2 linked regions of the Prochlorococcus marinus XMU1408 genome follow. The protein of the gene in region 1 binds, or shares a complex with, the protein of each later gene. Links are inferred from orthologs where the notes say so. Each region holds a gene or a part of one and is shown on either strand. Other genes may lie near its edges. The genes, in order: pheS and pheT.

Region 1 (3,224 bases):
TAGAGGAGTAAGTATCGGAGATGATGTCAGATTGTCACCTTTAAATCCCGTTTTTATTTTGAAAGGTGAAATTCAATAATTTTTTATCTTTTATCAGGTTTTGCAACGTGTGGTAGGCCCCAACCCAATTTATTTCTGAGAACTTGAAAGAACTCATGATCTGAAAGTCGGATAAATTTGACTGGATGATCACTTTTTCTAATTAACACCCGGTCCTCTGGCCACACATAACAACCTGCACTACCATCAACAACCATCATCAATCTTTCAGGGGTAGCGGGAAAAACTGTTACTGGTTCTTCATTACTAAACACAAGAGCTCTTGATGCAAGTGAATGTGGAGATATTGGAGTGAGCTGCAGAACTGGACAATCAGGCGTGATCACTGGCCCTCCAGCACTCAGTGAATAAGCAGTTGAACCTGTAGGAGTAGAAAGTATGACACCATCCGCAGAAATATCCACAGGAGCATGCCGACCAACAGAAATTTCAAAATGACACATGCTTGTCATAGGCTCTCTGTGTAATGCCATTTCATTAAGACAAAGAGCTTCCCACCGACATTGATCTCCTCTCATAACACTTACAACTAAGCTTGTTCTTTCCTCGATGTCCCATTGTCTTGCAACTAGATGTTGGAAAATTTTATCTATATCTGTAAGGTAAGCCTCAGCTAAGAAGCCTAAATGTCCAGTGTTAATGGTAAGAATTGGTATGCCAATTGGTGCCGTTTGTCTCGCTGCAGACAAAACAGTCCCATCTCCTCCTAAGACAACAGCAAGCAAAATTGAAGAATCAAAACCATCTGGAATACAAGAGTTGTATCCTTGAGAACTCATATATTGGTCAGGATTGGTAAAACCTAATAAACCACCTGAGCTACTAACTCTTACGACTTCAAAACCAGAATCTTCTAGCTTTTTTTGAAAAGTTTTTGCTGTCTTAACAGCAAGCTCTTTCCCGTCATTAACGATCAGTCCTACACGGGGCACCGATCATACTTCACAAACTATTTATCAATATTAGCAATTAAATCTGAATAATTTTATTTAATACAATTAAAAATTAATTCAAAAAATATTTAACTTTAAAACTGTTCTAAGAATCTTAAATCACTCGTATATAACTTTCTAATGTCATCAACTCCATGACGTACCATACAAAATCTTTCAACACCAAGACCAGCTGCAAATCCACTATATTTTTCTGGGTCAATCCCCAATTCCTCAAGAACAGCTGGATCTACCATTCCGCAACCCATAACCTCTAACCATTTTCCACGCCATTGAACATCAACTTCTGCTGATGGTTCAGTGAATGGGAAATAACTAGCTCTGAAACGAATGGGCAGGTCTCCAAAAAACGCTTTTAGAAATGCCATTACTGTTCCCCTTAGATGGCTAAAGTCAAGCCGTTCATCTATTGCTAATACCTCTATTTGATGGAACACCGGCGAATGAGTAGCATCAACTGCATCTCTTCGATAAACCCGGCCAGGAGAAACAATTCTTACAGGTGGTTTCTTGTCCTCAAGACAACGGATCTGAACAGGAGAAGTATGAGTTCTCAAAAGATATTCACCTCCTAAATAAAAAGTATCTTGCATATCTCTTGCAGGATGATCAGGCGGAATATTTAGTGCCTCAAAGTTGTAGTAATCATTTTCTATCTCAGGTCCTTCAGAGACTTGATACCCTAAGCCCAAGAACAGATCAATTATTTGCTCGGTAGTTGTTACCAAGGGGTGTCGATGTCCTTGAGGCACACCAAAAGGAGAAGCTGTAACGTCTATAGTTTCATTAATTAATATCTGATTTAATACTTGAGTTTTCAAGTATTCAAGTTTTTCTTTTATTAATTCTTGTAATTGAGTTTTTAAAACGTTCGCTCTTTGGCCGATCAAAGGTCTCTCTTCATTGGAAAGATTTTTCATCTCTCCCAATAGAAGTGACAGTTTTCCCTTTTTTCCAAGAAAACCTAACCTTAATTTCTCTATTGTTTCAGAATCTTCAGCAGCAGCAATCTCTTTTGCAGCCTCACTTTCTAATATCTCAAGCTCTTTAATGAGCTGTTTTAGGGATAATGTTGAACTCAATGCATTCCTATCTCAAAAACTAGTTTAATCGTCAATCAGTCCCAGTTCTAAAAAACAACTGCTAAAAAATGAAACCATTGAGAATTTTAATTAGTAATGATGATGGAGTTTTTGCTGAAGGAATAAGAACATTAGCTTCATCAGCAGCAAATAGAGGACATGAAGTTAATGTCGTCTGTCCAGATCAGGAAAGATCCGCAACTGGACATGGTTTAACTTTACATTCACCAATAAGAGCTGAAAGAGCAGACGAATTATTTGGAGAAGGTATTAAGGCGTGGGGTTGTAGTGGGACACCTGCCGATTGTGTAAAACTAGCCCTTAATGAACTTCTTGATCAAAAGCCAGATTTAATTCTTTCTGGAATCAACCATGGACCTAATCTTGGTACTGATATTTTTTGCTCAGGGACTGTAGCTGCTGCTCTTGAAGGTACTTTGGATGGGATCCCCTCTATTGCTGTAAGCATTGCAAGTTTTCAATGGAAAAGTTTTAATTTTGCAGGAAAACTAGCCTTAGATCTCGCAGAAAAAGCAATCGAACAAAGTTGGCCTAAAAATTTATTACTAAATCTAAATATCCCTCCTTGTGATGAAACAAAAATGGGGGCTTTAGTTTGGACCAGACTTTCAATCAGGCAATACGAGGAACAATTTATTCGTCGAATAGATCCAAGAGGTAACACTTATTTTTGGATGGCTGGGGAAGCTGTAAAAGATCTTCAATCAGCTGGTGAAGGACCCAAAGGATGGCCAAGTGATGTATCTCAAATAGCTTTATGCTCTCCTTCTTTAACTCCTATTCAACCTGATCTTTTTTGGAGAGGAAATCTAGATGATTTGCCAAAACTAATATAAAAGTTAGTTTTTCCTATAAATTCGTTGTAATAACCACAAAGAAAAAATCAAACCAATTAAGTGCGCGAATAAAACTTGTGTATTACTTAATACGGAAAGCATTTCTAACGAAGTAATTGGATAATTTTCCATTGCTCTCATTCCTGCACCTATCGATATCCCAGGGGCTTGCATTGAAGCCTGAACAAACAAAGCGCCCGCCAAGGATTGATAACCTACCGATGAAAAAACCAAACCGACTAAATCTACTATCAAGCCTCTTTTAAGTAATC
Region 2 (3,382 bases), on another replicon or contig:
GATTTCTCGATGAATAGTCATCTTGTTTAATTCAGGACAGAATTTTTTAAGTTCAAGTCTCTCAGTAGTATTTCTACGATTTTTTTCTGTGGTGTATCTAGATACTCCTGCAGAACGTTTTTCTGAGCTAGGTACAGATCTAGACTCAGTACACTCTAAAGTGACCACTATTCTGGTTCCTTTTTTTGCCATATGAACTTAGCTAAACTTTTTGTGAGTCTAGGAAACAAAGTACAATCTTACTAGGCTAAGCACCCTTTTTAATAAATTCATTTGAACATCTATGTTTAACTCGTATGAGAGCAAATCATGAAGGTATCAGTTTCTTGGCTAAAAGATCTTGTCGAATTTAACAATGATATTGACGATTTGGCTGAAAGGCTTTCAATGACTGGCTTTGAGGTTGAATCATTAGAAGATTTATCAGAACGAGCAAGGAATGTTGTTATTGGTTTTGTTGACGAAATCAAACCGCATCCAAATGCGGAAAAGCTAAAAGTTTGTTCTGTAGATGTTGGTTTACCCAAAAAATTAAGCATTGTTTGTGGAGCACCAAATGTAAAAGCCGGTTATCACGTTCTAGTGGCTAAGGTAGGAGCCTATTTATCCGCAAATTCATTACATATAAAATTATCTAATTTGCGTGGTGTCGAAAGCGAAGGAATGATTTGCTCGCTTGGAGAATTAGGGATAGAAAGTAATAATGAAGGGATAGAAATACTTGAGGAAAATGAATCGAATGTACCCCCTATTGGTACAAATGCTGCTGATTACCTTGGTTTGAATGACACTATTATTGAATTAGCTATTACTGCTAATAGACCTGATGGTATGTCAATGGTTGGTATAGCCCGCGAAATATCTACAATAACAAATTCTAAATTAACATTACCAAAATTAGATTTCAATGATGACTTTAATAAATTTACACCAAAGATAAAAAATATTCAGTCTTTTGGATCAGACTGTATTTACTCTCTTACGTATATTGATAGTATAGATAATACAGACAAGATAAATAAAACTATATTAAATAAATTAAGTTCATTAAAACAAAACTCAATAAATCCAATTGTTGACATAACAAACTATTTAATGCTTGAACAAGGTCAACCACTACATGCTTTTGATGCAGATCTATTAGATGAGATTGTCGGTAGAAAAGTTAAACCTAACGATTTTGGAATTAGAAATGGTGAAGAAGGTGAGTTGTTTTTAGCACTTGATAAAAAAGAGTATAAATTAAATCCTAATATAAACTTAATTACATGCAATGATATCCCAATTGCAATAGCTGGTGTTATTGGTGGAAACAATAGTTCGGTAAGTGATAAAACTACAAGAATATGGCTAGAAGCTGCTGTTTTTACACCCACATCAATTAGAAATAGTAGTAGAGAAATAGGTCTCAGGACAGATGCAAGTAGTAGGTACGAAAAAGGAATCTCTTCAAATATGACAATTGCAGTTTCAAAAAGGGCTAGTCAACTTATTTCTTTAGAATTAGGAGGAAGTATTAAATCGACTCATGTGAATAATGATTTTAAAAGGAAAAGTATTAGTGTTGGTCTTAGGATTGAGAAAATAAATAGAATACTTGGTAAATTAATAAGCACTAATAATCTATCTGATGATAGAAGTTCTAATAGAACCCGTTATCTTAATAACGATGAGATTGAGACTTTTCTAACTAAACTTGGTTGCCAGATCACCTCTAATTCCTGGGGTTGGAATGTAGAAATACCTCCTTATAGATCATCTGATTTAACAAGAGAAATTGATTTAATAGAAGAAATAGCGAGACTAATTGGATATGATAATTTTGATTCGAACATGCCTGATCCTCTTGAGCCTGGAGTATTATCTCCCTCGAAATTAGTTGAAAGACGTCTAAGAAATTCATTTATTCATAATGGTTTTCAGGAAGTAGTTACATCTTCACTTGTTGGCCCTGACAGTTCTGGTGAAAATGCTGTATTGATCAAAAATCCACTACTAACAGAAACAAGTAGATTAAGAACAAATGTATGGGATGAACATCTAAAAATTCTCCAAAGGAATATTTCTTTTGGAGCTGAGGGCTGTTGGATTTTTGAAATAGCTAAAACTTATAAAAAAGATAAAGAATTTTTTGTAGAAACAAATTTATTATCAGGTGCAATAACTGGCAATAAACGACTTAGTAAGTGGGGTGTATCATCAAAACATTTATCAATAGATTATTTTGAAGCAAGAGGAAAACTAAAACAATCTCTCGATGTTTTACCAATAGAAACTATTGATAAACAATTAACTGATAAGCATTTCATGCATCCAGGTAGAACTGCTGAATTATTTGTTGAAGGTAAAAGTATCGGTTTCTTTGGTCAAATTCATCCTTCTCTATCTGAGAAATTTAATCTCATTAAAGAAACTTATTTATTTAATCTCGAATTTGATCCATTGATAAAAGCTGCAACGAGGAAAACTAATTGGACAAGAATTTACAAAGATTATCCTACTGTTCCTTACATGGAACGAGACATTGCACTTATTCATTCAAAAAAGCACACATCCTTAGAAATTATCAATCTAATAAAAAAATTTGGAAGACCACTATTAGAAAAAGTGGAATTGATCGACCGTTACGAAGGATCATCGATTCCCGAAGAAGAGATTAGCCAGGCTTTTAGAATTAGATATAGAGATACTAAAAAAACTCTTGTAGAAGAAGATATAAATCCCATACATGAAAAGATAAGAAAAGCTCTTAAAGAGAAATTAAAAGCAGACTTAAGAAGCTAGTCTCGCGGGTCTTATTCTTTTCTTTAGGTGAGACTTGCACCTAGACTCTATTGAGACTGTTTAGACAAATATCGCATAAGAAGAATGGCCTCAAATATCACCGTTTTAGGTTTTTTAATATGTTCTTTATTAAATCAATTCAAGAAACTGTCTTTTTTGTAAAAAAACTCAGCGCTATACGTTCATCGCAATACATAGATCTATATAGTCTTGTATTCAAATCATCTTAGGACTAACAATGAGTCCAGCAATAGATAGTTGAGACGCCCTTCTCCGAGTATATACGTATTCAAGTAGAAACAAAAAAATCATTAACATAGGCATAACTGTCTTTAAAGCAGTTATGCAAGCTCAAAAATGCTTACAGTGAAAGGTTTTATATGGGAGCTAATTAAAATGGACGAGTTTTGGACAAGTAAATTTCTAATCTACTAATTGGCATGCTTTCTAGGAATTCTAAATATTTAAAATAAAAAAAACAATCATTTTAAATTGTCATTAAGGAGTTCTCAATCAATTAAATTATTTTAAATCGATATTCAACCAATCAAATTGGCTGATAAACAAATATTTCCGAATTAGTTAGATCTAAATTTAA

Evidence for each region.
Region 2: the proteins of pheS (region 1) and pheT are in contact, whole or in part, in a crystal structure (PDB 6P24), measured with the Escherichia coli proteins. The link is inferred for Prochlorococcus marinus XMU1408 from one-to-one orthologs.

What each region holds. Positions count from the first base shown.
Region 1 is NZ_QJUE01000005.1:126,119-129,342, forward strand. Bases 92-2,979 are described here. They hold pheS (phenylalanine--tRNA ligase subunit alpha), read right to left. Parts: upstream 2,096-2,979; coding sequence 1,088-2,095; downstream 92-1,087. Other genes in these bases: DNJ73_RS07075 (NAD(+) kinase), read right to left, coding at 92-992; surE (5'/3'-nucleotidase SurE), read left to right, coding at 2,164-2,952; DNJ73_RS07090 (DUF3611 family protein), read right to left, coding at 2,956-2,979. Also shown: precorrin-6y C5,15-methyltransferase (decarboxylating) subunit CbiE, read left to right, coding at 1-79; more of DNJ73_RS07075, read right to left, coding at 84-91; more of DNJ73_RS07090, read right to left, coding at 2,980-3,224.
Region 2 is NZ_QJUE01000002.1:654,450-657,831, reverse strand. Bases 1-3,046 are described here. They hold pheT (phenylalanine--tRNA ligase subunit beta), read left to right. Parts: upstream 1-309; coding sequence 310-2,784; downstream 2,785-3,046. Other genes in these bases: rpmG (50S ribosomal protein L33), read right to left, coding at 1-192.